Regions from separate parts of the Neobacillus sp. plas4 genome, predicted to be linked through region 2. Evidence: a T-box and tRNA genes for the amino acid it is inferred to sense, from the RefSeq annotation. Region 2 holds a T-box; the other holds one or more tRNA genes.
The links. A T-box is a leader RNA that pairs with one kind of tRNA and senses whether it is charged. The one in region 2 lies ahead of proS (proline--tRNA ligase), so its partner is inferred to be a tRNA-Pro.
Positions count from the first base shown of each region.

Region 1: it encodes a tRNA-Pro, which carries the amino acid that the T-box ahead of proS (proline--tRNA ligase) is inferred to sense. The anticodon was not compared.

Region 1 covers NZ_CM170152.1:132,989-148,809, forward strand. Annotated here, with positions in the region: rRNA gene AC2TFD_RS00610 (23S ribosomal RNA) at 1-934, shown strand, start outside; rRNA gene rrf (5S ribosomal RNA) at 1,014-1,129, shown strand; tRNA gene AC2TFD_RS00620 (tRNA-Val) at 1,140-1,215, shown strand; tRNA gene AC2TFD_RS00625 (tRNA-Thr) at 1,252-1,327, shown strand; tRNA gene AC2TFD_RS00630 (tRNA-Lys) at 1,401-1,476, shown strand; tRNA gene AC2TFD_RS00635 (tRNA-Leu) at 1,537-1,618, shown strand; tRNA gene AC2TFD_RS00640 (tRNA-Gly) at 1,642-1,716, shown strand; tRNA gene AC2TFD_RS00645 (tRNA-Leu) at 1,722-1,810, shown strand; tRNA gene AC2TFD_RS00650 (tRNA-Arg) at 1,838-1,914, shown strand; tRNA gene AC2TFD_RS00655 (tRNA-Pro) at 1,922-1,998, shown strand; tRNA gene AC2TFD_RS00660 (tRNA-Ala) at 2,021-2,096, shown strand; rRNA gene AC2TFD_RS00665 (16S ribosomal RNA) at 2,350-3,899, shown strand; rRNA gene AC2TFD_RS00670 (23S ribosomal RNA) at 4,100-7,035, shown strand; rRNA gene rrf (5S ribosomal RNA) at 7,115-7,230, shown strand; gene AC2TFD_RS00680 (CtsR family transcriptional regulator) at 7,899-8,360, shown strand; gene mcsA (protein-arginine kinase activator protein McsA) at 8,391-8,939, shown strand; gene mcsB (protein-arginine kinase McsB) at 8,941-10,014, shown strand; gene clpC (ATP-dependent protease ATP-binding subunit ClpC) at 10,028-12,469, shown strand; gene radA (DNA repair protein RadA) at 12,738-14,120, shown strand; gene disA (DNA integrity scanning diadenylate cyclase DisA) at 14,124-15,197, shown strand; gene AC2TFD_RS00710 (PIN/TRAM domain-containing protein) at 15,355-15,821, shown strand, end outside.
Region 2 covers NZ_CM170152.1:2,262,461-2,278,281, forward strand. Annotated here, with positions in the region: gene AC2TFD_RS11230 (ABC transporter ATP-binding protein) at 1-390, shown strand, start outside; gene AC2TFD_RS11235 (peptide ABC transporter substrate-binding protein) at 419-2,050, shown strand; gene AC2TFD_RS11240 (S66 peptidase family protein) at 2,130-3,053, shown strand; gene AC2TFD_RS11245 (mandelate racemase/muconate lactonizing enzyme family protein) at 3,066-4,166, shown strand; gene AC2TFD_RS11250 (C40 family peptidase) at 4,159-5,070, shown strand; gene AC2TFD_RS11255 (ABC transporter ATP-binding protein) at 5,072-6,076, shown strand; gene AC2TFD_RS11260 (serine hydrolase) at 6,094-6,885, shown strand; gene AC2TFD_RS11265 (sigma-70 family RNA polymerase sigma factor) at 7,011-7,733, shown strand; gene clpP (ATP-dependent Clp endopeptidase proteolytic subunit ClpP) at 7,737-8,351, shown strand; gene AC2TFD_RS11275 (MarR family winged helix-turn-helix transcriptional regulator) at 8,499-8,960, shown strand; gene AC2TFD_RS11280 (MMPL family transporter) at 8,964-12,116, shown strand; gene AC2TFD_RS11285 (cupredoxin domain-containing protein) at 12,154-13,032, opposite strand; gene AC2TFD_RS11290 (hypothetical protein) at 13,170-13,304, opposite strand; T-box leader at 13,466-13,686, shown strand; gene proS (proline--tRNA ligase) at 13,733-15,163, shown strand; gene AC2TFD_RS11300 (GNAT family N-acetyltransferase) at 15,290-15,821, shown strand, end outside.

The DNA of each region.
Region 1 (15,821 bases), 2.1 Mb from region 2:
CGAAAGGCGTAACGATCTGGGCACTGTCTCAACGAGAGACTCGGTGAAATTATACTACCTGTGAAGATGCAGGTTACCCGCGACAGGACGGAAAGACCCCGTGGAGCTTTACTGTAGCCTGATATTGAATTTTGGTACAGCTTGTACAGGATAGGTAGGAGCCTGAGAAGCCGGAGCGCCAGCTTCGGTGGAGGCGTCGGTGGGATACTACCCTGGCTGTATTGAAATTCTAACCCTCACCCCTGATCGGGGTGGGAGACAGTGTCAGGTGGGCAGTTTGACTGGGGCGGTCGCCTCCTAAAGAGTAACGGAGGCGCCCAAAGGTTCCCTCAGAATGGTTGGAAATCATTCGCAGAGTGTAAAGGCACAAGGGAGCTTGACTGCGAGACCTACAAGTCGAGCAGGGACGAAAGTCGGGCTTAGTGATCCGGTGGTTCCGCATGGAAGGGCCATCGCTCAACGGATAAAAGCTACCCCGGGGATAACAGGCTTATCTCCCCCAAGAGTCCACATCGACGGGGAGGTTTGGCACCTCGATGTCGGCTCATCGCATCCTGGGGCTGTAGTCGGTCCCAAGGGTTGGGCTGTTCGCCCATTAAAGCGGTACGCGAGCTGGGTTCAGAACGTCGTGAGACAGTTCGGTCCCTATCCGTCGTGGGCGCAGGAAATTTGAGAGGAGCTGTCCTTAGTACGAGAGGACCGGGATGGACGCACCGCTGGTGTACCAGTTGTCTTGCCAAAGGCATCGCTGGGTAGCTATGTGCGGACGGGATAAGTGCTGAAAGCATCTAAGCATGAAGCCCCCCTCAAGATGAGATTTCCCATAGCGTCAAGCTAGTAAGAACCCTGAAAGATGATCAGGTTGATAGGTCAGAGGTGGAAGCGCGGTGACGTGTGGAGCTGACTGATACTAATCGTTCGAGGACTTAACCAATTTTTAAAAGATGAACTCGTTTTTACTAAACTTCTTCTGACATTATCTAGTTTTGAGGGAATGAACCTCAATTAAATAGTCTGGCAGCAATGGCGAGAAGGTCACACCCGTTCCCATACCGAACACGGAAGTTAAGCTTCTCAGCGCCGATGGTAGTTGGGACTTTGTCCCTGTGAGAGTAGGACGTTGCCAGGCTGTATTATATGGAGGATTAGCTCAGCTGGGAGAGCATCTGCCTTACAAGCAGAGGGTCGGCGGTTCGATCCCGTCATCCTCCACCATATTTATTCACATAGAGAAGATAATCTTCAATATATGCCGGGGTAGCTCAATTGGTAGAGCAACTGACTTGTAATCAGTAGGTTGGGGGTTCAAGTCCTCTCGCCGGCACCATGCTTTTTTAGCAGGAAAGACATCTGACGATTTCAACTTTTCCTTAACAAAAATTAGGGGATTGTATTCGTACGAGCCATTAGCTCAGTTGGTAGAGCATCTGACTTTTAATCAGAGGGTCGAAGGTTCGAGTCCTTCATGGCTCACCAAAGTTTTTTCGCTAACGCGAAGATAACTTTCCATTTGCGGCAGCAAAAAAATCACAATATGCGGGTGTGGCGGAATTGGCAGACGCACCAGACTTAGGATCTGGCGCCGCAAGGCGTGGGGGTTCGACTCCCTTCACCCGCACTTATGCTTTTTACTATTATAATGCGGAAGTAGTTCAGTGGTAGAACACCACCTTGCCAAGGTGGGGGTCGCGGGTTCGAATCCCGTCTTCCGCTCCATTATTGCCGGGGTGGCGGAACTGGCAGACGCACAGGACTTAAAATCCTGCGGTAGGTGACTACCGTACCGGTTCGATTCCGGTCCTCGGCACCATTTTTAACATGTAAAATAGGTTTATATGCGCCCGTAGCTCAATTGGATAGAGTGTCTGACTACGGATCAGAAGGTTATGGGTTCGACTCCTTTCGGGCGCGCCATATTTTGCGGGAAGTAGCTCAGCTTGGTAGAGCACTTGGTTTGGGACCAAGGGGTCGCAGGTTCGAATCCTGTCTTCCCGACCATTCTTTTACTATAATAAAATTTGGGGCCTTAGCTCAGCTGGGAGAGCGCCTGCTTTGCACGCAGGAGGTCAGCGGTTCGATCCCGCTAGGCTCCACCAAGGTTAATTTCACTCTAGTGAAATTAGATAATAAATTTTGAATAAAGTTATTGACTTTAGGTTAATAACTTGGTAAGATAATAAAGTCGTCTTGAGCGACAAACAAGAATTGTTCGCTGAACTTATAATGAGAAGAAGCGATTCAATGAAGTAGCTTTGTTCTTTGAAAACTAAACAAACAATAACGTCAACAAACAATTTTTTAGTTTTTTAAAAAAAGCTAAGCCAACGTAACAAATGAGCTATATCAACTTTCTTGGAGAGTTTGATCCTGGCTCAGGACGAACGCTGGCGGCGTGCCTAATACATGCAAGTCGAGCGAATCAAGAGGTGCTTGCACCTCTTGATTAGCGGCGGACGGGTGAGTAACACGTGGGCAACCTGCCTGTAAGACTGGGATAACACCGGGAAACCGGTGCTAATACCGGATAATTCTTTCCCTCTCATGAGGGGAAGCTGAAAGTCGGTTTACGCTGACACTTACAGATGGGCCCGCGGCGCATTAGCTAGTTGGTGAGGTAACGGCTCACCAAGGCGACGATGCGTAGCCGACCTGAGAGGGTGATCGGCCACACTGGGACTGAGACACGGCCCAGACTCCTACGGGAGGCAGCAGTAGGGAATCTTCCGCAATGGACGAAAGTCTGACGGAGCAACGCCGCGTGAGCGATGAAGGCCTTCGGGTCGTAAAGCTCTGTTGTTAGGGAAGAACAAGTACCGGAGTAACTGCCGGTACCTTGACGGTACCTAACCAGAAAGCCACGGCTAACTACGTGCCAGCAGCCGCGGTAATACGTAGGTGGCAAGCGTTGTCCGGAATTATTGGGCGTAAAGCGCGCGCAGGCGGTCCTTTAAGTCTGATGTGAAAGCCCACGGCTCAACCGTGGAGGGTCATTGGAAACTGGGGGACTTGAGTACAGAAGAGGAAAGCGGAATTCCACGTGTAGCGGTGAAATGCGTAGAGATGTGGAGGAACACCAGTGGCGAAGGCGGCTTTCTGGTCTGTAACTGACGCTGAGGCGCGAAAGCGTGGGGAGCAAACAGGATTAGATACCCTGGTAGTCCACGCCGTAAACGATGAGTGCTAAGTGTTAGAGGGTTTCCGCCCTTTAGTGCTGCAGCTAACGCATTAAGCACTCCGCCTGGGGAGTACGGCCGCAAGGCTGAAACTCAAAGGAATTGACGGGGGCCCGCACAAGCGGTGGAGCATGTGGTTTAATTCGAAGCAACGCGAAGAACCTTACCAGGTCTTGACATCCTCTGACACTCCTAGAGATAGGACTTTCCCCTTCGGGGGACAGAGTGACAGGTGGTGCATGGTTGTCGTCAGCTCGTGTCGTGAGATGTTGGGTTAAGTCCCGCAACGAGCGCAACCCTTGTTCTTAGTTGCCAGCATTCAGTTGGGCACTCTAAGGAGACTGCCGGTGACAAACCGGAGGAAGGTGGGGATGACGTCAAATCATCATGCCCCTTATGACCTGGGCTACACACGTGCTACAATGGATGGTACAAAGGGCTGCAAGACCGCGAGGTTTAGCCAATCCCATAAAACCATTCTCAGTTCGGATTGTAGGCTGCAACTCGCCTACATGAAGCCGGAATCGCTAGTAATCGCGGATCAGCATGCCGCGGTGAATACGTTCCCGGGCCTTGTACACACCGCCCGTCACACCACGAGAGTTTGTAACACCCGAAGTCGGTGGGGTAACCGTAAGGAGCCAGCCGCCTAAGGTGGGACAGATGATTGGGGTGAAGTCGTAACAAGGTAGCCGTATCGGAAGGTGCGGCTGGATCACCTCCTTTCTAAGGAATATACAGTCCTTGTGGACTGATAAACGTTGACTGTTACTTGTTTGTTTAGTTTTGAGAGTACAATTCTCTCAAAGCTTTTTTTAATCGTTCTTTGAAAACTAGATAATCGTAAGAAGAAGAAACCAAGTAAAAACCGAGTGAATTGCCATTTTAGTTTTTCTCTCTTATTAAATTAAGAGAATAACCATTTAGGTTAAGTTAGAAAGGGCGCACGGTGGATGCCTTGGCACTAGGAGCCGATGAAGGACGGGACTAACACCGATATGCTTCGGGGAGCTGTAAGTAAGCTTTGATCCGGAGATTTCCGAATGGGGGAACCCACTGCTCGTAATGGAGCAGTATCTTTACCTGAATACATAGGGTATTGAAGGCAGACCCGGGGAACTGAAACATCTAAGTACCCGGAGGAAGAGAAAGCAAACGCGATTCCCTGAGTAGCGGCGAGCGAAACGGGACATAGCCCAAACCAAGAGGCTTGCCTCTTGGGGTTGTAGGACACTCAACATGGAGTTACAAAGGAACGGGGTAGATGAAGCGGTCTGGAAAGGCCCGTCATAGAAGGTAAAAACCCTGTAGTTGAAACTTCGTTCCCTCCTGAGTGGATCCTGAGTACGGCCGGACACGAGAAATCCGGTCGGAAGCTGGGAGGACCATCTCCCAAGGCTAAATACTCCCTAGTGACCGATAGTGAACCAGTACCGTGAGGGAAAGGTGAAAAGCACCCCGGAAGGGGAGTGAAATAGATCCTGAAACCGTGTGCCTACAAGTAGTCAGAGCCCGTTCATGGGTGATGGCGTGCCTTTTGTAGAATGAACCGGCGAGTTACGATCCCATGCAAGGTTAAGTTGAAGAGACGGAGCCGCAGCGAAAGCGAGTCTGAATAGGGCGAATAAGTATGTGGTCGTAGACCCGAAACCAGGTGATCTACCCATGTCCAGGGTGAAGTCCAGGTAACACTGGATGGAGGCCCGAACCCACGCACGTTGAAAAGTGCGGGGATGAGGTGTGGGTAGCGGAGAAATTCCAATCGAACTTGGAGATAGCTGGTTCTCTCCGAAATAGCTTTAGGGCTAGCCTCACGTTGTAAGAGTCTTGGAGGTAGAGCACTGTTTGGACTAGGGGCCCTCATCGGGTTACCGAATTCAGACAAACTCCGAATGCCAAAGACTTATCCGTGGGAGTCAGACTGCGAGTGATAAGATCCGTAGTCAAAAGGGAAACAGCCCAGACCACCAGCTAAGGTCCCAAAGTTTACGTTAAGTGGAAAAGGATGTGGAGTTGCTTAGACAACCAGGATGTTGGCTTAGAAGCAGCCACCATTTAAAGAGTGCGTAATAGCTCACTGGTCGAGTGACTCTGCGCCGAAAATGTACCGGGGCTAAACGTAACACCGAAGCTGTGGATTGACATCTACGATGTCAGTGGTAGGAGAGCGTTCTAAGGGCGTTGAAGCTAGACCGTAAGGACTGGTGGAGCGCTTAGAAGTGAGAATGCCGGTATGAGTAGCGAAAGATGGGTGAGAATCCCATCCACCGTATGCCTAAGGTTTCCTGAGGAAGGCTCGTCCTCTCAGGGTTAGTCGGGACCTAAGCCGAGGCCGAAAGGCGTAGGCGATGGACAACAGGTTGATATTCCTGTACCACCTCTTTATCGTTTGAGTGATGGGGGGACGCAGGAGGATAGGGTAAGCGCACTGTTGGATATGTGCGTGTAAGCAGGTAGGCTGGTGAATAGGAAAATCCGTTCACCGTAAGGCTGAGCTGTGATGCCGAGGGAAATATAGTACCGAAGTTCCTGATTCCACACTGCCAAGAAAAGCCTCTAGCGAGATAAAAGGTGCCCGTACCGCAAACCGACACAGGTAGGCGAGGAGAGAATCCTAAGGTGAGCGAGAGAACTCTCGTTAAGGAACTCGGCAAAATGACCCCGTAACTTCGGGAGAAGGGGTGCTTTTTGAGGTGAATAGCCTCGAAGAGCCGCAGTGAATAGGCCCAGGCGACTGTTTAGCAAAAACACAGGTCTCTGCGAAGCCGCAAGGCGAAGTATAGGGGCTGACGCCTGCCCGGTGCTGGAAGGTTAAGAGGAGGGGTTAGCTCTAAGCGAAGCTCTGAATCGAAGCCCCAGTAAACGGCGGCCGTAACTATAACGGTCCTAAGGTAGCGAAATTCCTTGTCGGGTAAGTTCCGACCCGCACGAAAGGCGTAACGATCTGGGCACTGTCTCAACGAGAGACTCGGTGAAATTATACTACCTGTGAAGATGCAGGTTACCCGCGACAGGACGGAAAGACCCCGTGGAGCTTTACTGTAGCCTGATATTGAATTTTGGTACAGCTTGTACAGGATAGGTAGGAGCCTGAGAAGCCGGAGCGCCAGCTTCGGTGGAGGCGTCGGTGGGATACTACCCTGGCTGTATTGAAATTCTAACCCTCACCCCTGATCGGGGTGGGAGACAGTGTCAGGTGGGCAGTTTGACTGGGGCGGTCGCCTCCTAAAGAGTAACGGAGGCGCCCAAAGGTTCCCTCAGAATGGTTGGAAATCATTCGCAGAGTGTAAAGGCACAAGGGAGCTTGACTGCGAGACCTACAAGTCGAGCAGGGACGAAAGTCGGGCTTAGTGATCCGGTGGTTCCGCATGGAAGGGCCATCGCTCAACGGATAAAAGCTACCCCGGGGATAACAGGCTTATCTCCCCCAAGAGTCCACATCGACGGGGAGGTTTGGCACCTCGATGTCGGCTCATCGCATCCTGGGGCTGTAGTCGGTCCCAAGGGTTGGGCTGTTCGCCCATTAAAGCGGTACGCGAGCTGGGTTCAGAACGTCGTGAGACAGTTCGGTCCCTATCCGTCGTGGGCGCAGGAAATTTGAGAGGAGCTGTCCTTAGTACGAGAGGACCGGGATGGACGCACCGCTGGTGTACCAGTTGTCTTGCCAAAGGCATCGCTGGGTAGCTATGTGCGGACGGGATAAGTGCTGAAAGCATCTAAGCATGAAGCCCCCCTCAAGATGAGATTTCCCATAGCGTCAAGCTAGTAAGAACCCTGAAAGATGATCAGGTTGATAGGTCAGAGGTGGAAGCGCGGTGACGTGTGGAGCTGACTGATACTAATCGTTCGAGGACTTAACCAATTTTTAAAAGATGAACTCGTTTTTACTAAACTTCTTCTGACATTATCTAGTTTTGAGGGAATGAACCTCAATTAAATAGTCTGGCAGCAATAGCGAGAAGGTCACACCCGTTCCCATACCGAACACGGAAGTTAAGCTTCTCAGCGCCGATGGTAGTTGGGACTTTGTCCCTGTGAGAGTAGGACGTTGCCAGGCAAATGAAGCACAACCTGATTAGGGTTGTGTTTTTTTGTGTTATTTGGATGTTTAAAGGGTGGAGACAGAATAGTTATAGAAGATTCATGCCCGTATGATGGTGTTTTACTAAAAAGAGGAACGAATGTTGGTTATTCGTGCCCATGCGGTGGTGTTTTACTAAAAAGAGGTAACAAAAGCTGGCTATTCGTGCCCGTGCGGGGGCATTTTTATTGAAAAGGGGAACGATAGTCGGAGAATTATGTAATCTGATTTCCAAAAGAGGTCATAATTAAGGTTTGAGGGAATCAGAACCCCAATGTGATTCCCTCAAACCTGATTTTCCCACGAGAGAGGGAACCAAGCCAACTCTTTGATTCCCTCAAACCTGATTTTCCCCACGATAGAGAGAACCAAGCCAACTCTTTGATTCCCTCAAACCTGATTTTCCCACGATAAAGGGAACCAAGCCACTCTTTGATTCCCTCAAGCTTAATTCTCCCACGATAAAGGGAATCAAAAGCCACAAAGCTCCTCCACCCCCTACAAATTACCTAAAAACTAATTTAACAGGTTTCACACACGCGAAATATGGAGAAAATCATTAGTAGCAGTTGTTTGCAACTACATAAAATTTTCAGTATAATTAAAGTCAAAGATAGTCAAAGTCAGATGAAGGAGGTGGGAAGATGAGGAACATCTCCGATATTATCGAAAAGTATTTGAAGCAAGTGCTAGAAATGAGTGAGCAAGAGCATGTTGAAATAAAGCGCAGTGAAATTGCTGATAAATTTCAATGTGTTCCTTCACAAATCAATTATGTCATTAATACACGCTTTACCATTGAACGAGGATATATCGTAGAAAGTAAACGCGGGGGAGGCGGATATATTCGAATTATGAAGGTTCAGTCACATGATTTAGTTGACGTAATCGATCATTTACTATCACTCTTTGATAATCGTATTGCACAGTCTACGGCAGAAGATGTTATCTATAGACTAGTCCATGAGGAGATAATCACAAAAAGAGAAGCGAAAATTATGTTAAGTGTTATTGATCGTTCAGTCTTATATATTGATCTTCCATTCCGAGATGAACTTAGAGCTAGAATGTTAAAAGCAATGTTAACATCATTGAAATATAAATAATATATACCAGCTAGAGAGGTGAAATAAAAAATGATTTGCCAGGAATGTAATCAAAGGCCTGCTGCACTGCATTTTACAAAAATCATCAACGGTGAAAAAACGGAAGTTAATCTTTGCGAAAAGTGTGCCCATGAAAAGGGCGAGATGTTTATGATTACTGGAGGATCTGGTTTTACTTTTAATAACCTATTAGCAGGTCTATTAAATATAGATACTACTGTTCAAAAGCAAAATCAAAATACGTTCCATCAGGAAGAAATTCTCCAGTGTAATGTATGTTCGATGACCTTTCCGCAATTCATCAAAGTGGGGCGTTTCGGATGTGCCCATTGTTATGAGACATTTCATGAGCAGCTTCCGCCAGTTTTAAAGAGACTTCACAGCGGGAATTGGTCACATAGCGGTAAAATACCGAAAAGAATAGGTGGAGGTATTCACCTAAAAAAACAAGTAGAAAATCTAAAAAGTGAACTAAAAGAATTAATCCAACAAGAAGAATTTGAGAAAGCTGCTCAGATCCGAGACGAAATCCGAACACTTGAAAAAGAATTACCGGGCAGCAATAAGGGAGGGGAATAACGTGTCGCTTGAACGCTTTATTAGTCAAGCAGTCAGCTCATGGATGAGCGAGGAGGGACCTGATTCAGATATTGTCCTTAGTTCCCGAATCCGTTTAGCCCGAAACTTTGAGAATGTAAAATTTCCAACATTATTTTCCCACGAAGAAGCACAATCCATTATTTTAAGGATGGAAGAAATACTCCGTGAATCAAATTTTTCAAAGTTTGGGCAAATGGAATTACTAAAAATTGATGAATTACAGCCTTTACAAAAAAGGGTGTTAGTAGAAAAGCATTTGATTAGTCCAAATTTAGCAGAGGATTCACCATATGGTGCAGTTCTTTTAACCGAAAATGAAGAAGTTAGTATTATGATTAATGAAGAGGATCATATCCGCATTCAATGTTTATTTCCAGGACTGCAATTAACAGAGGCTTTGGCCGCAGCAAATGAATTGGACGATTGGCTTGAGAGTTTTATTCACTTTGGTTTTGATGAGAAGCACGGATATCTTACAAGCTGCCCTACGAATGTAGGTACCGGTCTCCGAGCTTCAGTCATGATGCATTTGCCAGGGCTTATTTTGACCCAGCAAATAAATCGTATCATTCCGGCCATTAATCAGCTGGGATTGGTTGTAAGAGGGATCTATGGTGAGGGGAGTGAAGCGCTCGGCAATATATTTCAAATCTCCAATCAAATTACATTAGGAAAGTCAGAGGAAGATATTTGCCGTGACCTAAAAGGTGTTGTAAGCCAGTTAATTTCACAAGAAAGGTCTGCACGTGAAGCATTACGCAAAACTTCGAACATACAATTAGAAGATAGAGTATTCCGATCTTATGGTGTGTTATCCAATAGCAGGATCATTGAAACGAAAGAGGCTGCAAAGTGCTTATCTGATCTTCGCTTAGGTATTGATATGGGATACATTGATAATCTCCCTAAGAATATTTTAAATGAATTAATGATTTTAACGCAGCCAGGATTCCTGCAGCAATACGCAGGCGGGCATTTAAGACCAAATGAAAGAGATATAAGACGAGCAGCCCTAATTCGAGAACGACTAAAAATGGAGCAAGATAAAAGGTGAGGAGGAATGGAATATGATGTTTGGCCGTTTTACTGAGAGAGCTCAAAAGGTATTAGCTTTAGCACAAGAGGAAGCAATTAGACTAGGACACAACAATATTGGAACTGAGCATATTTTATTAGGTTTAGTCCGTGAGGGAGAAGGCATTGCTGCAAAAGCGCTTTATGGGCTTGGACTAGGTTCTGAGAAAATTCAAAAGGAAGTAGAATCGTTAATCGGAAAGGGCCAGGAAGCATCCCAAACGATCCACTACACACCTAGAGCGAAAAAGGTTATTGAATTATCTATGGATGAGGCTAGAAAATTAGGACATTCTTATGTTGGTACAGAGCATATTCTCCTTGGCTTAATCCGTGAAGGAGAAGGTGTAGCAGCAAGAGTTCTTAATAACCTAGGAGTAAGTTTGAATAAAGCACGTCAACAGGTACTTCAATTGCTAGGCAGTAATGAATCTGGCGGACATCAGGGAGGGACCTCAGTCAGCGCAAATACTCCAACTCTCGACAGTCTAGCTAGAGATTTAACGTCAATCGCTAGAGAAGGAAGCTTGGACCCTGTCATTGGAAGAAGTAAAGAAATTCAGCGTGTTATTGAAGTGTTAAGCCGTCGTACAAAAAACAACCCAGTTTTAATTGGTGAACCAGGTGTCGGTAAAACAGCTATTGCTGAAGGACTTGCACAACAAATTGTGAATAACGAGGTTCCAGAGATTCTTCGTGATAAGCGAGTTATGACATTAGATATGGGAACAGTTGTAGCTGGTACCAAATATCGTGGAGAATTTGAAGATCGTTTGAAAAAGGTTATGGATGAAATTCGCCAGGCTGGCAATATCATTCTTTTTATCGATGAATTGCACACATTAATTGGAGCAGGTGGAGCAGAAGGTGCGATTGACGCTTCTAACATCTTAAAGCCATCCCTAGCACGTGGCGAGCTTCAATGTATTGGAGCCACTACGCTGGATGAATATCGTAAGTATATTGAAAAAGATGCCGCACTAGAACGCCGCTTCCAGCCAATTCGTGTGGATGAGCCAACAGCTGAGGAGTCGGTCAGAATACTAGAAGGTCTTCGAGATCGTTATGAAGCGCATCACCGTGTTTCCATTACAGATGAGGCTATTGAAGCAGCGGTAAAGCTGTCTGACCGCTATATTTCTGACCGTTTTCTCCCAGATAAAGCAATCGACTTAATTGATGAAGCTGGGTCAAAAGTCCGTTTACGTTCTTATACAACACCGCCAAATTTGAAAGAATTAGAAGTGAAGCTTGATGAAGTTCGTAAGGAGAAAGATTCTGCTGTTCAAAGCCAAGAATTTGAAAAAGCAGCGTCCTTGAGGGATACAGAACAGCGCCTACGTGAGCAGTTGGAAGAAACGAAGAAGACATGGAAAGAAAAGCAAGGGAAAGAAAACAGTGAAGTTACAGTTGAGGATATTGCGAGTGTTGTTGCAAGCTGGACCGGAATACCTGTCTCTAAGCTAGCTCAAACAGAAACCGCAAAATTACTTAATTTAGAAGAAATTCTTCATTCCCGAGTCATTGGTCAGGAGGAAGCGGTTAAGGCTGTTGCCAAAGCGGTTCGTCGTGCAAGGGCAGGTTTAAAGGATCCAAAACGCCCAATTGGTTCTTTTGTTTTCCTTGGCCCTACTGGTGTAGGTAAAACTGAGTTAGCTCGAGCACTTGCTGAAGCCATGTTTGGTGATGAGGATGCCATGATTCGAATCGATATGTCGGAGTACATGGAAAAGCATTCTACATCCAGACTGGTTGGATCTCCTCCAGGGTATGTTGGTTATGAAGAAGGTGGTCAACTAACGGAGAAGGTAAGAAGAAAGCCGTATTCCGTTATCCTGCTCGATGAAATTGAAAAGGCACACCCTGATGTATTTAATATTTTATTACAAGTTCTAGAAGACGGTCGCTTAACGGATTCTAAAGGAAGAACCGTTGATTTCCGTAATACCGTTCTGATCATGACCTCCAACGTAGGAGCCGAAGCATTAAAACGTAATAAGTATGTTGGTTTTAATATTCAAGATGGAGAACAGAATTATAAGGATATGAAGGGAAAAGTAATGGAAGAATTGAAAAAGGCCTTCCGTCCAGAATTCTTAAACCGTATTGATGAAATTATTGTCTTCCATGCTTTAGAGAAAAAGCATCTTGGAGAAATTGTTACACTGTTATCTGACCAGCTTGTGAAACGTCTCCAAGAGCAAAATATATCTTTAGAGCTTACGGAAGCTGCTAAGGATAAAATATCGATTGAGGGCTACGACCCAGAATACGGTGCCCGCCCATTACGCAGGGCTATTCAGAAGCATATTGAAGACCGTCTCTCTGAAGAATTGCTCAGAGGTACAGTTTTAACAGGTCAGCATGTTATAGTTGATGTGGATAATGGTGAATTCTTAGTTAGAACTGCTGAGAAAACTACTCTAACTAAATAACCATTACTGACTTTTAAGAAAAACTAAAGGGGTACACGAAACAAGTTTGACCGTGTACCTCTTTTTATATTTGGCTGTTTTCGTAGATTATTGTTAAAATCTTAAAGCCGATTTTAACGTGAAAATAGTTATTTGTGCTTTTGAATAAATTTTGCAGCTCTTTCAAAAAATGCTATTTTCTGCAGGAATTAAGTACAAACATTAAATTTTGTTTAAATAGTAATAATATAAGAAAAGAGCCTTGTATTTAGAGTAGGAGAAGATAGAAATGGCCAAACGCAAAACGAAGTTCATGTGTCAGGAGTGCGGGTATGAATCTCCTAAATGGATGGGAAAATGCCCTGGATGCGGGCAATGGAACAAAATGGTGGAGGAAGTGGAGGTAACAGGTGGAAATAGAAGGGGTGCCTTTGCTCATTCTCAGGGAGGTTCTACAATCCTCTCCAAGCCAACCCCTATTACAGCAGTTGAATCCCTGTCTGAACCTAGGATTCTTACCGACTTACAAGAACTTAATCGTGTATTAGGCGGTGGAGTGGTAAAGGGTTCACTGGTATTAATTGGTGGTGACCCTGGTATCGGTAAATCAACCCTGCTTCTGCAAGTATCATCTCAACTGGCGAATAAAGGGAATAAAGTCTTATACATATCCGGCGAGGAATCCTTGAGACAAACGAAGCTCCGTGCGGAAAGGCTGGGAGTCCAGTCTGAAAACCTGCTTGTGTATTCTGAAACCAATTTAGAAGAAATAAACCGAAATATTGAAAGTACGAGCCCCAGCTTTGTTATTATTGATTCTATACAAACTGTGTTTCATCCGGAAGTAACTTCTGCGCCAGGCAGCGTTTCACAGGTTCGCGAGTGTACCTCTGAGTTAATGAGAATAGGGAAAACAAATGGGATTGCTATTTTCATTGTTGGTCATGTAACAAAAGAAGGATCGATTGCCGGACCAAGACTACTAGAGCATATGGTAGATACCGTTCTTTATTTTGAAGGGGAACGCCACCATACGTATCGAATTCTGCGGGCGGTAAAGAATCGTTTTGGATCAACAAACGAAATGGGAATTTTTGAAATGAAGGAATTTGGGCTTGATGAAGTGGCAAACCCATCTGAGATTTTCCTTGAAGAAAGATCACAAGGTGCAGCGGGTTCAACGGTGGTAGCCTCCATGGAGGGTACACGTCCGGTACTTGTTGAAATTCAAGCTTTAATCTCGCCAACAAGTTTTGGGAATCCAAGAAGAATGGCAACAGGGATTGATCATAATCGTGTTCCATTGTTAATGGCTGTATTAGAAAAGCGAATGGGCATGCTGCTTCAGAATCAGGATGCATACCTGAAGGTGGCTGGCGGGGTAAAATTAGATGAACCTGCTATTGATTTAGCAATCTGTGTAAGTATTGCTTCCAGCTTTCGAGATAAACCTACGAGGGCAACAGATTGTATTATCGGTGAGGTTGGGCTGACTGGTGAAGTAAGAAGAGTCTCTAGAATTGAACAGCGCGTTCAGGAGGCTGCAAAGTTAGGCTTTGAACGTGTCATTTTACCTGCTAATAATTTGAGCGGCTGGCAATCTCCGAAAGGTGTAGAGTTAATTGGTGTATCTACTGTAGCTGAAGCCTTAAAAGCAGCGTTGGGAGTGTAGTAGATGGAAAATAGAAAGCTGGGTGAACAAGCCGTAAGCGAGGTTTTACAGTTTATTGCCCCGGGTACACCTATTCGTGAAGGAATCGATAATGTGCTTAGGGCAAATACCGGCGGGCTGATTGTAATTGGGTACAATGATAAGGTTAAAAGTATCGTGGATGGTGGTTTCCAAATCAATTGTCCGTTTTCTCCAAGCTATCTATATGAGTTAGCAAAGATGGATGGGGCAATTATCCTGAATGAAGCAGGGAATACCATTTTAATTGCGAATGCTCAGCTTGCACCTGATTCAGATATTCCTGCTTCGGAAACGGGCATGAGGCATCGTACAGCTGAAAGGGTAGCGAGACAAACAAAGGCACTTGTTATTGCTATTTCTCAAAGAAGAAATGTAATCACGCTCTATCAAGGAAATTTCCGGTATGCACTTAAAGATATTTCTGTCATTCTAACGAAGGCGAATCAGGCTATTCAAATGCTAGAAAAGTATAAATCAGTCCTCGAGAGAAGCATCGCAAATTTGAGTATTTTAGAGTTTGAGGAGTCCGTTACCTATAACGATTTTCTTCTTGTTCTGCACCGATTCGAAATGGTGTTAAGAATAAAAAATGAACTGATTACGTACTTAAACGAGCTCGGTACTGAGGGCAGACTGATTCGTCTGCAAATGAACGAAATTTTAACGGACCTAGAAGAAGAGACAGCCCTTATTATTAAAGATTATGCTTTGGATAGGGATATAAAGGCAAGAGATGTCCTTAAACGAATGCAGACAGTCACCAGTAATGGATCATTAGATGATATTACGATTTTAAAACTAATGGGTTATCAAGGATATATTCCGTTAGATGAAAGTAAACAACCTCGTGGGTATCGGATTTTGAACAAAATACCTCGTCTTCCAATGGTGATTATTGAAAATATCATTAACAGCTTTAGTGAGTTTTCCGCAATCGTCTCAGCAAGTGTTGAAAATTTAGACGATGTTGAAGGCATAGGAGAAATTCGCGCAAAAAAAATCAAGGAAGGCTTAAAGTTAATTAAAGATCGCTTATATACGGAGCGACAAATATAAGTTTTTTAAATTTCCATTTGTTGACAGGAGATTTCTCGAGTGCTACCCTATGAAGTGAAAATTATAACGATTTATTTTAACCATTTTGACAAAATAATCGACAAACAAAGGTTTCAATTTTGGGAATATGTTTATAATGAGTAGAGGAGGTGAAGGAATGTTAAGACGTATTGTGCAAGCATGTTTTCTCATAACTGGCGGTACGCTTGGAATATTGTTAATTCCGCAACTGCTAAAATTAATTAATTTTGATGACATTCCAATAATCAGTAACTCATATGCAGCAGCTATTATAGGTGCAATTATTTTTTATCTTATAACTTTTTGGGCAGTAGATTATGTACTTGAGTTTATTAAATGGGCAGAAGATTCACTGGTAAAAATCCCGGTAACAGATGTGATTTTTGGCAGTATGGGATTAATCTTTGGCTTATTAGTAGCCTTTTTAATCGGATTTGCTCTAAATGCAGTTCAAGAACCTATACTAAATGCTGTCGCTCCCATTTTACTGACATTATTATTTGGTTACTTAGGCTTTCAGGTGGGATTTAAGAAAAGAGATGAGTTTTTAAATCTTTTTGGCAGCCGAGGGAAAAAGAAATCTGGGGATGAAGATCCTGAAAA
Region 2 (15,821 bases):
AAAACAGGTGTTTCGATTATTTTAATCACTCATGATTTGGGGGTAGTTGCCCAAGTTGCTGATCGAGTGGCAGTTATGTATGCCGGTAAGATTGTGGAAATAGGGAGCAGGAGGGAAATCTTTTATCGCCCACAGCATCCTTACACAATTGGGCTGCTTCAATCTGTACCACGTTTAGATATTGAAAAGGCCGAGCTGGTTCCAATCCCAGGAACACCGCCTGACTTATTTTCACCTCCTGAAGGCTGTGCCTTTGCTGCACGCTGTAAGTATTCAATGGAAGTGTGTGAACGAGTCTACCCGGTTCAATCCTCGCTTAGCAACATCCACCATGTTGATTGCTGGCTGCAGGATGAACGCGCTAAAAAATTGGTTTCAATATTTGTTTAAATATTAAACATTATTTAGGGGGAAGAAAATGAAGAAGTTTATTACGATGTTGGTTTCTATTATGTTGTTATTTGCTTTATCCGCTTGTACAGCAAACAGTGATGCTGGAAGCAAGTCAAAGGACGATGGAAATGGTGATTCCAAGGAAAAGACTGAAAAAGTCCTCTATCTTAATAACGGACAAGAGCCTACCTCCTTTGACCCGCCAATCGGTTTTGATGCTGTATCATGGAATGCTTTAAACAATATCATGGAAGGATTAACCCGTTTAGACGAAAATCACCTGCCAAAAGCAGCGTCAGCAGAAAAATGGGATGTATCAGAGGATGGAAAAACCTATACCTTCCACATCCGTAAAGATGCTAAATGGTCCAATGGTGATGATTTAACAGCAGGTGACTTCGTATTTGCCTGGAAACGGTTATTAGATCCAAAGACAGGTTCTGGAGCTGCATTTTTAGGCTATTTTATTGAAGGTGGAGAAGCCTTTAATACAGAAAAAGGAACAGCAGACGATGTGAAAGTAAAAGCAGTAGATACGAAAATTTTTGAAGTCACACTGACAAGTCCGCAGGCATATTTCTTAAGTGTTATCGCAAATCCAGCTTTTTTCCCAATCAACGAGAAAGCAGCAACTGCAAATCCAGAATGGTTTTCTGAAGCAGATTCTTTCGTTGGTAACGGACCATTTGCATTATCAGAATGGAATCATGATAGCGATTTCACGATGATAAAAAATGACCAATACTGGGATGCAGAAAATGTTAAATTGGATAAGATCCATTGGGCCATGGTTGACGATACCAATACGGAATATCAGATGTTCAAGACTGGTGAATTAGATACCTCTGACGTTCCAGCAGATTTAGCAGAATCATTGTTTAAAGAAGGCGACGTGAAAGTAGAGGATCAAGCAGGGGAATATTTCTATCGTTTTAATGTAACGATGGAACCTTTCCAGAATGTTAATATCCGTAAAGCGTTTGCCATGGCAGTTGACCAAAAGCAAATTGTAGAATTAGTTACCAAAAATAAAGAAAAGCCTGCTTATGGTTTTGTTTCATACGGCTTTCAGGATGCCTCAGGTAAAGACTTCCGTGAAACAAATGGTGACTTACTTAAAACGAATGTAGAACAAGCGAAGGAACTGTTAAAAAAGGGAATGGAAGAGGAAGGATATTCGTCGCTTCCTGAAGTAACATTGACTTATAACACTCTTGATTCACATAAGAAAATTGCTGAAGCCCTTCAGCAAATGTTTAAAGAAAATTTAGGTGTTGACGTAAAACTTGCAAACATGGAATCGAATGTATTTGCAACAGATCAAAAGGCATTAAAATTCCAGCTTTCCCGCAGCTCATTCCTTGCAGACTATGCCGATCCAATCAACTTTGTCGAAAACTTCCAAACAGGACATTCTATGAACCGTACAGGCTGGAGCAATGCAGAATATGACCAATTGGTTAAGGACGCAAAAAATGAATCAGATGAAAAGAAACGATTCGACTTGATGTACAAAGCCGAAAAGATTCTCTTTGAAGAAGCACCCATCATTCCAATCCACTTCTATAACCAAGTATATTTACAAAATAAAAGTGTAACAGGAATTGTCCGTCATCCAGTTGGATATTTGGAATTAAAGTCCGCTGATAAAAAGTAAATCAAGGAAAGGGGATGTTCGTTGAACATCCCTTTTGTTCTAAAATTCTAGAGAGACAGAAAGTGAGGACGGTGTTTTGATGAGTGAAGTAAAACCAAACCGCCTGCATCCAGGGGATATCGTTGGAGTAATTGCTCCGGCTAGCCCGCCAAATCAAATAAATCTCCAACGCGGAATAGAGTTTTTAAAGGGATTAGGATTACGGGTAAAAGTTGGCAAGAGTGTTGAAAAAATCTATGGCTATTTAGCTGGATCCGATCAAGATAGGTTAGATGATTTACATGCAATGTTTCTCGATTCTGAAGTAAAGGCTATTTTTTGTGCAAGTGGAGGCTATGGAACAGCGAGATTGGCATCAAATATTGATTACGAAATAATTAAAGCAAACCCCAAAATTTTCTGGGGTTATAGTGATATTACTTTTTTACATACCTCTATTAGGCAAGAAACAGGTCTGATCACCTTTCATGGACCCATGCTGGGTTCGGATATCGGAAAGGAGGACACGCATGCATTTTCCAAACAGGGCTTTCAGCAATTATTTGAGCCAACTGATGTAAGTTATACTGAGCGTTTTTCTCCTTTAGAGACAGTGGCGGAGGGTGTTGCAAGTGGTGAACTTGTTGGCGGAAATTTATCCCTAATAGTTAGCACCCTAGGCACACCATTTGAAATAGATACGAAGGGAAAGATTTTATTTATTGAAGATGTGAATGAAGAACCAAGATCAGTCGATCGGATGCTGAATCAACTCCAAATGGCAGGGAAACTAGATGAAGTAGTTGGCTTCGTTATTGGAGATTTTTGTGATTGTACACCTAAAAGGGAACTGACTTTAACTCTCGAAGAAGTTATAGACCACTATGTTTTGTCGACAAATAAACCTTCCTTAAAAGGATTCATGATCGGACATTGTAATCCGCATATATCCATTCCTTTGGGAGTGCAGGCTGTCTTAAATACGTATGATAAAAGTTTAATAGTTGAAAGCGGCATTTTATAAAGGAGGAAAATCATGATTATTAAGGAAATTGAAACATTTCGTGCAGCCGTGCCACTCATCAAACCATTTAAAACAGCATTAAGAACAGTAACAACAGCAGAAGCAATTATTGTGAAAGTAACGTGTGATAATGGAATCTCTGGCTGGGGAGAGGCACCACCGACAGTGGTCATTACGGGCGAAAGTCTGTTAAGTATTGAATCAGCGATTAATCAGGTAATTAAACCATTTCTAGAGAATAAAAGTCTCCTAAACTACGAATTAATTTTTCAAGGACTAAGAACGATCTTGGTAGGCAACACAAGTGCAAAAGCAGCCATAGATATGGCTTTATATGATTGTTTATCCCAATTTTGTAAACTTCCCCTATACCAGTTCCTTGGCGGTCACAAAAAAGAGCTAGAGACGGATTTTACCGTAAGTGTGAATAGTCCTGAAGAAATGGGTGACGATGCTGTTTCTTATATACAAAAAGGCTTCAATGTCTTAAAGGTTAAGGTTGGGAAAGATGATATCTCCAAGGATTTAGAGCGAATCAAGGAGATTAGAAAAAGAGTGGGAAATACCATAAAAATACGATTAGATGCAAATCAAGGCTGGACCGCAAAAGATGCGATTCGAATGATTCGTAAAATGGAGGATAGTGATTTAGGAATAGAATTAGTAGAACAGCCTGTCAAAGCGGATGATCTTGAGGGGCTAAAGCAGGTTACCGATTCTGTTGGGACACTGATTATGGCAGATGAAAGTGTTTTCACACCTAAGCAGGCTTTCCAAGTTTTAAAGACTAGAAGTGCTGATTTAATTAATATTAAGCTAATGAAATCCGGTGGAATCTATCAAGCTCAGATAATCAATCAGCTAGCTGAAACATGTGGAGTAGAGTGCATGGTTGGAAGCATGATTGAAACACGACTTGGGATTACGGCTGCAGCTCATTTTGCGGCAAGCAAGCGAAATATAACTCGATTCGATTTTGACGCGCCACTTATGCTGGCGAAAGATATTGTTGATGGAGGAATCCAATATCATAATAGATTTATTACACTTCCGGATTGTCCTGGCCTTGGAATTAAGCATGTAACGTTAGAAGGAGGAGTTACAATTGGATAAACGACTTGTAAATGTCCCGGTAGCTACTGTCTGGACATCCTATAACTCTGCGAGGGAATTGGATAAGCCAGCTATCAGTAATCCGATCGACATCAATGGATGGTTAGAAGGGTTAACATATGAAACTAGACTTGGATTGTGTGAACAGAACCTTGTTCAAACTCAACTTTTATATGGCGAAGAAGTCATCGTAATTGAAGAGAAAGGGAATTGGGCCCATGTTACTATCCCGAATCAGCCGACATCAAAAAATATAAATGGCTACCCTGGCTGGGTCCCGTCATCTCAATTGGTGAAATGTCCATTAGACTGGAATATTAAAGAAGGTCCAATTGTTATCGTCACGAATCCTAAAACATTCTTAGAAGAATCAAATATAGAACTCTCTTATCAAACCGTTCTACCTTTAATAAAAGAAGGTGAAGGGAAGGTTGTAGTTAAGACTCCTAATGGGACAGGTTGGCTGAATTTAGACCATGTTACCATTTCTGAATCGCTAGCCAATCGCAAAAAGGGAAATGGAAACAATATTGTAGAAGATGGAGAAAAATTTCTTACTCTTCCATACTTATGGGGTGGAATGAGCAGCTACGGATATGATTGCTCTGGTTTCAGCTATTCGATGTGTAAAGCAAATGGTTATATCATCCCCCGCGATGCACACGATCAGGCAAATTCAGGGGTGGAAGTCAGTGGAGAAGAAATAAAACCAGGTGATCTCCTCTTTTTTGCTTACGAAGAAGGGAAGGGTAGAATTCATCATGTTGGAATCTATTATGGTGACGGAAAATTACTCCATTCACCTAATACAGGAAAAACAGTTGAAATTATTTCATTAGCAGGAACAATCTATGAACGAGAACTTTGTGTAGCAAGGCGATATTGGGTGGAGTTGGAGGCATAGTATGGTGAAATTTTTACAAGTAAACAATTTGAAGAAGCATTTTCATTTAGGAAAAAATGAAATCTTAAAAGCGGTGGATGGTGTTTCTTTTCATATCAATAAAGGGGAAACCTTTGGAATTGTTGGTGAATCAGGTTGCGGGAAGTCTACAGCTGGAAGAACCATTATCGGACTCTATGACCAAACCGAAGGAGAAGTTATTTTTAATGGAAAAAACATTCATACTTTAAAGTCTAAAGAAAGACATAGCTTTCACCGGCAAATGCAGATGATCTTTCAAGATCCTTATGCATCATTAAATCCAAGATCAACAGTAGCTGAAATAATATCCGAGCCCATGGAAGTCCATGGCTTGTTTCCAAATAAAAAAGAGCGGCTAAATCGAGTCTATCAATTACTAGAGGATGTTGGGTTAAATCGCAATCATGCCAATCGCTATCCGCATGAATTCAGCGGGGGGCAGCGTCAAAGGATTGGCATTGCCCGTGCTCTAGCATTAGATCCGGAGTTTATTATCGCTGATGAACCAATTTCTGCTCTTGATGTGTCGGTCCAGGCACAAGTTGTAAATTTGTTAAGAAGACTTCAGAAAGAAAAAGGGTTAACATATCTATTTATCGCCCATGATCTCTCGATGGTAAAACAAATTAGTGATCGAATTGGGGTTATGTATTTAGGGCAATTAGTTGAATTAACAGAAAGCAGTGAGTTGTATAAAAAACCTCTTCATCCGTACACACAAGCGCTGCTGTCTGCGATTCCCATTCCGGATCCTGACATTGAGGATCAGCGTGAAAGGATTATTTTAAAAGGAGAGTTGCCAAGCCCAATCAATCCACCAAGCGGTTGCGTCTTCCGAACGCGCTGCCCGATGGCGATGGAAGTTTGCTCCTCTGAAAAACCAAGCTGGCAGGAAGTGGAAGCTGGCCATTTCATCGCGTGTCATTTATATGATAAAAACAAAACAGGCGACCATGATTATTCACAGGTTGCGGTTACTGGGTAGATATGGAAATTTTAAAAGTGAAGATTCAAGAAGAACTTAATGGTTTTCATGGACGCATTGGCTTAGCAATAGAGATTGAAGACTCAAAACCTATACACTTAAATAGCCAGGCTGTCTTTCAATCTGCAAGTCTTATAAAGATGCCCATTTTACTATCCATCCTACTTGCCAATCATAAAGGTCAAATTGATTTACAGCAACAGTTTACGATATTAAACGATAATAAAGTTGAAGGTTCTGGAGTTTTACAAGCGCTATCCAATGGATTAACACTATCTGTTAAGGATTTAATGACTTTGATGATTATTGTTTCAGATAATACTGCAACCAATATATTGATTGATTTATTAGGCATCGAGGCGATTAACGCAACACTTCAAGAAATGGGACTTAAACAAACGAAGCTGAATAGGAAAATGATGGACTTTGCTGCAATATACAAAGGGGAGGACAACCAGACAACTCCGGAAGAGATGGTTCATTGCCTTAAAATGGTGAATCAATTTAATGAGTATTTTGGAATCAATGGACCAACAAATATCGCGAAAGAAATGTTGAAACATCAGCAATTTAGAGAAAAGCTCCCGGCACTGGTAGACGAAGTTAAGATTACCGTTTTTAATAAAACCGGGGAATTGTCAGATGTTGAACACGATTGTGCAATATTTGATTGTCAGGGAAGAATTGGTTATGTTGCTGTTTTAATGGACCGTCTTAATGATCAAGTAATGGCAAAACAAACCATTAGGAATATAGGGAAACATATTTCTGATTTTTTCATTAGGACTCAAATAAATTCATTAAATTAGACTGACTTGGGTACATTCTGAGTCAGTTTTTGTATATTATAATAAAAATAAATTTTTTTTACCCCGTATCTTTTTATCATCCTTAAAACGTTTATTAGGTAGAGAGTGTTAAAGGAGTGAACAAAATGTCTAATAAGCTTAGCATATACAACACAGAAGACGTGCAACAGGAAACTGAGACTGAGGAGTCTATATGGCTGGAGTATTATCCGAAACTTCATCAATATTGCCACTTTCTTACCCAAAATAAATGGGACGCTGATGATATTGCACAAGAGGTTTATCTGAAAGCAAAGAAATATTACAGTAATAAGCAAACATTCACCTCAGCCTTATTAAATAAAATTGCCTACCATCATTGGATTGATCAGGTTCGAAAAAGGAAAAAGGAGACAATCGAATTAGATGATGAAATAGTAAATCAAAAGGAAGAGAATCAAGCTATTGATATAATGTATTCCGTTGAATTGCTGATGAAGCATTTTACACCAAAGCAAGCGATCACCTTTATGTTGAAAGAGGCTTTTCAATATCAATCGAAAGAAATAGCCGAAATCCTCAGGACGACAGAAGAAGCTGTAAAGTCCAATTTATATCGAGCAAAAAAAAGACTTAAAAAAGTAAAAGAAGATGAGAAGTCATTTCCTATTGATTTATTTTGGGATGAAGAAGAACGAGAATTATTAGCATCCCTCTTTTATCAAGCTATAAAGATTCAAAATCCATCAATCCTAATTCAATCCATACCATTATTAAAAAGTGTCGGTGACATTCCACAAATAGTTACAAGGGAAATACGTTCGGTTATTAGGCACACTCCTTCAAGCACTCTCTGTATGGCTGCGTAGCTAATATCTGCTTTCAAGGAGGACAAATCAATGAGTACAATTCCTTATGTAATAGAACAATCCAATCGTGGTGAACGTTCCTATGATATCTATTCACGATTGTTAAAAGATCGTATCATCATAATTGGTGATGAGATTAATGATCATGTGGCAAATAGTGTGGTTGCCCAATTATTATTTTTAGCGGCGGACGCGCCAGATAAAGAAATATCGCTTTATATTAATAGTCCGGGCGGTTCAACTTCAGCCGGTTTCGCCATCTTTGATACAATGCAATACATTAAGCCTGATGTACGGACTATATGTACGGGGATGGCCGCTTCATTTGGGGCGATGCTGCTTCTGGCAGGTACGAAAGGTAAACGGTATGCTCTGCCAAATAGTGAAATTATGATACACCAGCCTCTAGGGGGTGCAAGAGGGCAGGCAACAGAAATTGAAATATCGGCGAGGCGAATCTTAAAGTTAAGAGAACATATTAACCAAATCATTGCAGAACGTACAGGTCAGTCGATTGAAAAAGTTGCGAAAGATACCGATAGAGATTACTTTTTGAGTGCGGAAGAAGCCAAAGAATATGGAATCATTGATGAAATTCTGTATCCTAAAAAGTCATAAGGATATAATAAGCAAAATAACGGAAAAAGGTTAGCATGATGCTGACCTTTTTTTATTGACATATATAACAACATAAAATATAGTTAAACAGGTGAATAGTTTAACAGTTGAACTAATATTATTGAAGAGAGAGGTGAGAAATGGGCGATGGATAAAAAAACCATTCAGGAACTAATCAACCGCTACGTGTCCGTTTCTTTTGAAGTAAATAAGAAAGCAGCTTCTCTTATTAAATGTCAAATAGGAGAAGATTTAACGATTGACCAACACTATATTTTAGGATACATTCAAAAGTCCCATGAATGCACCTCTACTGAATTGGCAGAGGTATTTGAGGTCAATAAAAGTGCAATCACTGCAATTGTCAACCGTTTGGCCGATAGAGGGATTATAGAAAGAACCCGAGATGAAAATGATAGAAGGGTTGTATATCTGACCCTAACGGAAAAGGGGAAAGAACTTAATCAAAAAACACAGGAAAAAGTACATGTTTTGGTAGAATCGTTTATCACCCAATTCGATGAATCTGAAATTACAAATTTTATTAATACCTATGAAAAGTTAGCCCAAATATTAACCAACATGAAAAAGGAAGAAGTGGGGGAATAATTTGTGAGATTCATTGTTAAAGGAAAATGGTTTATCCTTATTGCCTGGATAACATTGATTGTTGTTCTCTTTATGGCGGCACCCAACATGGAAAATTTGGTCCGCGAAAAAGGGCAGATAAATGTTCCTGATGGATATTCTTCTACATTAGCAGAGGAAATCTTAAATGCTGTCCAGTCAAGTGAAAATAGCGGAAATGATTTACAAACCGCTTTGGTTTTTCATAGTGATAAAAAGTTAACGGAAGATGACTTTTCAATAGCAGAAAAAGCTGTTGGTCAGCTTGAAAATCATAAAAGTGAACTGGGTATCACTTCAATTCTTACTCATTTTAATCAAGAAGAATTGAAGGAGCAGCTTGTATCTGATGACGGGAAAACCATCCTGGTTTCCTTGAATGTAACGGCAGATGGTAGAGAAGGAAAAGAAATAACGAAGGAATTATATCATGTACTTGAAGATGTAGAGTTAGAGCACTATTATACCGGAAACTGGCTAATTTCCGACGATCTTGTAACAAACTCACAAGAAGGCCTTAAGAAGACAGAAGGTATCACCGTTGTTTTCATCCTGGTTGTATTACTTCTTGTATTTAGATCTGCAGTTGCTCCTATTATTCCATTAGTAACGGTAGGATTTAGCTATTTGGCAGCGCAATCGATTGTTGCCATTTTAGTAGATAAAGTGAATTTCCCATTATCAACCTTTACACAAATATTCTTAGTCGCAGTTTTGTTTGGGATCGGAACAGACTATTGTATTTTGCTGCTTAGTCGTTTTAAAGAGGAAATGTCAAAGAATGATAGTGTAGTAGAAGCAATTGTTATTACGTATAAGAATGCAGGAAAAACGGTATTCTTTAGCGGATTAGCGGTTATGATTGGATTTGCTTCCATTGGCTTTTCAACATTTGTTCTTTATCAGTCGGCAGCAGCCGTGGCAATTGGGGTAGCGTTATTGCTCTTAGCATTGTTTACCGTTGTTCCATTTTTCATGGCTGTGCTCGGGAAAAAACTTTTCTGGCCGTCTAAAAACAAGCTTGAGCACGTTGATAGTAAAATATGGGGAATTGCCGGTAAATTTGCATTGGTACGCCCATTAATCGCCCTTCTAATTGTTGCAGCTATTTCTGTGCCTGCATTATTTACCTATGATGGAGATTTATCGTTTAACTCACTCGAAGAAATTGGCGATGATTTCAATTCCATAAAAGGATTCAATATTATTTCGGATGGATTTGGTCCTGGTGAATCGATGCCAACGCAGATTGTCATTAAGAATGATGATGAGTTGAATACATCAGAATACATTGCTCTTACCGAAAAAATCAGTCAAGAGCTAAGCAAAATCGGTGATGTTGATTCGGTTCGTTCTGTTACACGTCCGACAGGTGAAACCATCGATGAATTATATATATCAGAGCAAGTGAAAAGTTTAGAAGACGGCCTTGGTCAGGGGAATGATGGAATTCATAAGATTAGCAGTGGTCTTGCAGAGGCCGGGAGCCAACTCGCTGCCAATCAGCCGAAAATGAATGAAGCAACCGATGGAATCAGCGAATTGATTACTGGAACCAATCAATTACGGACTGGAATGGGCACCATCCAACAGAACCTTGCTAAAATTGAAGACGGATTAAAACAAGGTGCAGCAGGAAGCTCTCAAGTAAAAGAAGGGCTTGAAGTCATAAAAACGAAATCTTCTGAAGTGTTAGCCGGCAGTAAACAGTTGCTTGAAGGTTATAAACAAGCAGCTGGGGGACTAACAACTCTTGCTGGAAATTATGAACAAGTTGCTATGGGGGTTAGCAATTTACATGATTCCTTAGCTTCAACAAATCAATATTTTGCTAATCTAGAAAGTGATTATAGTGATATTGGGCAAAATGAAAATTACAAAGCTATTAAAATGACCATTCAAGGGTCTCAAGCTGCAACAGAAGAATTAGCTGGAAGCCTGAATCAATTAAATACTGGATTAACGGGAGCGCAACAAGGTATTGATTTTGCGAATGGTAAATTTTCAGAAGCCATAGCTGGACAGGAAGCCCTTATTAAAGGAATGGAAGATCTCTTAAGGGGTCTCACTGAAATTGAAACAGGACTTTATACGATGGGGAATGGCCAAGGACAAATCGTTAATGGTCTCCCACAGGTAACAAGCGGTTTAAACGGGGTAAACAATGGACAGCAGCAGCTCCTGACCGGATTTAAGGACATGAGCGGTCAAATTACTCAGTTGACAGATGGATTGACGCAAAGTGCGGACGGTCTAAATCAAGTCTCTGATGGTCTAGAATCTGCACAAGAGTATCTTGCAGGTGTAGCGAAGCAAGAGAAAAATGGTTTTTATATTCCTCAAGATGTACTGGACAGCAAAGACTTTGAGCAGGCTTTAGATGTGTATATGTCAAGAGATCGCAAGGTCATGACCATTGATGTGGTCTTTACAAAGAATCCATATTCAAATGAAGCACTGGATCGTATTCCTGAAATTAAAGAAACAGTTAAGCGTGTAGTAAAGGATACAAAGCTAGAAAATGCGAGAGTAGCAGTAGGCGGAGTATCAAGTATGCACCATGACCTTGATGTAATTTCACAAGCAGATTATTCAAGAACAGTGGTCCTCATGCTAATTGGAATTACCCTTATATTAATCGTTTTGTTCCGTTCGATTATTATGCCTCTTTATTTAATAGGATCATTAATCTTGACCTATTATACTTCGATGGCACTTGCAGAAGCCATCTTCGTAAATTGGTTAGGTTATACCGGTATTAGCTGGGCAGTTCCATTCTTTGCTTTTGTTATCTTAATTGCCCTTGGAATTGACTATAGTATTTTCTTAATGGACCGTTTTAACGAGTTCAAACAAATGCCAGTAGAACAAGCGATTCTAGAAGCGATGAAGAAAATGGGAACAGTTATTATCTCTGCCGCGGTTATTTTAGGAGGTACTTTCGCTGCGATGATGCCAGCTGGTGTGTTATCTTTGCTTGAGATTGCGGCCATTCTATTAATTGGACTCTTTCTTTATGCGCTGGTGATTCTGCCATTGTTTGTTCCTGTTATGGTAAAAACCTTTGGCAATGCAAATTGGTGGCCGTTTAAAAGGAGTAATGATTCGGTAGTTAACAATCATTCTTCTCATATGTAAAAAAAGAAGCACGCTGATTTTCCAGCGTGCTTTTTGCCTATTCCACAATAACGGTGCCTTTAAACATATTCATTCCACAACTAAAGGTGTAATTACCTTCTTTATCAGGGGTAAAGGTTAACTTTGTTGTACCAGCCTTTAAATTAACATTATCTAAATCAAAATCTGGCATCATAAAGGTTGAAAAACAGCTATTATCACCAGGATTAGTGATATTTAGCTCCACCGGAACACCTTTTCTAACTTTGATAACATTTGGAGAATATCCGGTAGGTGTGATCATCATCTCGATTTTAGGACTTGCTTCCTTGGTAAGATCAAGTTCTGTTTGTTGAGGTGCAGGATTCTTTTCTTGTGCCTGAGCTGCTTGTGTTTCACCAGGAACTTTAACAAAATCACTGCTGTATAAAAATAGGAATAGTGCAATCAAAACAAGCCCGCCTGACAAAATATTAAATGGTGAAATGGCTTTTGTATCTAAGGAAAGTTTTCCATTTGTCTCTACAATAATATATAAAATTACTAGACCAAGAACAATCACATATAAACCTAGAAAAATACCTAACATAATTGTTGGATTATCAAACTGAAGGATTGCTCCAAGGAGGGCACCCATGATTCCACTCACCATTCCAGAAACGGAACCACTTAGGATGGCCAGGATACCTACAGGCTGACCAGTGATAAATCCAAGGGAAAATCCAATCAGCGTGCCCAAACCAACAGGAAGAAATAATTCTCCTGATAGAATGCCGCTAAGATAACCTGTTAATAGCCCGCCCATCATCGTAATGACGATGACTACCACAATTCCAGAAATATTGGCTAGTTTATTTTTATGGCGGTGTAATAGGTAGATAACATATCCTGTGATTAAACTGATAATAGATATTGCAAAAATGGATAATAGATACATATGAAAATCCCCTCTAAAGTTAATAAACAACATAAGTAAATTATAAATGTATATAGAAAGGATTTTTGCTGCTTTTATGAACGTTTAATGAAAACCTAGCAAAAATAAAAAAGACGTATGTAACGTCTAAAGGGGGACTACTTTTCTTTTTCAGGTTCTATTGTGTTTTTATAGATTCTCTTTAGTACTTCATTTTGCATTTTCATATAGTCAAGTAAGTATTTTTTCTCTTCCTCATCCAAGTCTTTTTCATTCGATTCTTCCTTCTTCAATGAAATCACCTCATTCTTGATTCATTTTAACCCATTCGAAGTGGAGAATAAAGATTGGATGATTGATTAGAATAAGGAAAAAAGACGAAAGTAAGAATTATATTCCAAAAACAATGTTTGACATTTAGGGAAGGTAAATATATAATTTTTTTAAAAATACTATTAAAACGTTGATGAGGATTAGTAAAATGTAAGTTGTCTTACAAAGAGAGGAAACCATTGGTGGAAGGTTTCTTAAGACAGTCATTTGAACCTGCCTCGGAGTTCTGTATCGGATCGTTTTTGTTGAAGATACATGCGGATAAAATCCGTTATCATGTCGAGAGTATAAAGCATTTGCTTTATGAATTTAGGGTGGTATCGCCAGGTCTTGGTCCCTTTTGGGGGCCAGGGCCTTTTTATATTCAAAAAAATAATGAGGTGTCAAAATGGCAAAGGAATTTGTAAAAGATGTTACCAGTATGGACGAGGATTTTGCCCAGTGGTATACAGATGTAGTAACAAAAGCAGATTTAATTGATTATTCAAGTGTACGCGGATCGATGATCATTCGCCCTTATGGATATGCGCTTTGGGATAATATAAAAAACGAACTTGACCGCCGTATCAAAGAAACAGGGCATGAAAATGTTTATATGCCATTATTTATTCCTGAAAGCTTATTGCAAAAAGAAAAAGATCATGTCGAAGGCTTTGCACCTGAAGTGGCATGGGTAACCCATGGCGGTTCTGAAGAATTGGCCGAACGCTTAGTTGTTCGTCCTACATCTGAAGTTCTTTTCTGTGAGCATTATAGCAATATTATTCATTCTTACAGAGACTTGCCAAAGCTCTATAATCAATGGGCAAACGTGGTCCGCTGGGAAAAAACTACTCGTCCATTCCTAAGGACATTAGAGTTTTTATGGCAGGAAGGTCATACAGCACACGCAACTGATGAAGAGGCAATGGAAGAAACCATTAAAATGCTGAATGTATATGCAGCAATTTGTGAAGAAATTCTGGCGATTCCAGTTGTCAAAGGACAAAAGACAGATAAAGAAAAATTTGCAGGTGCTAAGGCTACTTTTACGATTGAGAGCTTAATGCATGATGGTAAAGCTCTTCAGTCAGGAACCTCTCACCACTTTGGAACAGGTTTTGCTGAAGCATTTAATATCCAATATACCGATAAAGAAGGAAAGCTTCAGTATGTGCACCAAACATCTTGGGGCTTTACTACAAGAATTATTGGGGCATTAATTATGGTTCATGGTGATGACCGCGGGCTTGTGATTCCACCGAAGGCTGCGCCAACGCAGGTTATGATTGTGCCAATTGCCCAGCATAAAGAAGGCGTTCTTGATTTCGCTTATGATTTGAAAAAGTCCTTAGGTCAAGTTGCCCGCGTGGATATCGACGCAAGTGATAAAAAGCCAGGCTGGAAATTCAATGAATACGAAATGAAGGGGATTCCAGTTCGTTTGGAAGTTGGACCAAAAGATATTGAGAACAAGCAAGTAGTGCTAGTAAGAAGGGATACATTAGAAAAGGTTTTTGTTCCTTTGGATCAATTAGAAACAAAGCTTGTTGAATTACTCGATGATATTCAATCCAACCTATATAACAAAGCATTGAATCATCGCGAAGAGAGAACATCCGTAGCTGTAACGCTACCTGAATTAAAGGAAAAGCTTGAAGCAAAACCAGGCTTTATCAAAGCAATGTGGTGCGGAGAACTCGCTTGCGAAGAGAAAATCAAAGAAGAAACAACAGCGACATCAAGATGTATCCCATTTGAACAAGAACAGGTCTCGGATACATGCGTTTGTTGCGGTAAATCTGCTGACAAGATGGTTTATTGGGCAAAAGCATACTAATTTAAATCAGGCCCCTTCATTTTAAGAAGGGGTTATTTTTATATACGGTTTATGAAGGCCAAAACATTGGTTCACTTGAAAAAGTGGTTCTCATAAAAAGCCATAAATAACAAAGGGGGAATCAAGTTGAAACCTGCATTACTAAATTGCCCAGAGGAATTTACTTCAGAGAGACTGTTTATACGTAAGCCCATGCCAGGGGATGGAATAGCAGTGTACAAAGCAATCCAAGCCTCACTGAATGAACTAAAGCCGTGGATGCCATGGGCTCATTCCAACCAATCTGAACTGGATGTCGAGGTAAATATACGCGATAGTATTGCAAAATTTATCACACGTGAGGATTTACGATTACATATTTTCGATAAAGAAACCGGTGAATTTATCGGTTCATCCGGTCTGCATAGAATTAATTGGGATGTTCCTAAGTTTGAGATTGGTTATTGGATTGATACTCGATATTCCGGCAAAGGTTACATTACCGAAGCCACAGAGGCAATCACTAATTTTGCATTTACCGAATTAAACGCTAACCGTGTGGAAATCCGTTGTGACCCAAGAAATCTTAGAAGTCGGGCAATTCCTGAAAGATTAGGCTTTACATTAGAAGGGATATTAAAAAATGATAATCTCTCAGTTACTAGTAATGAACTTAGGG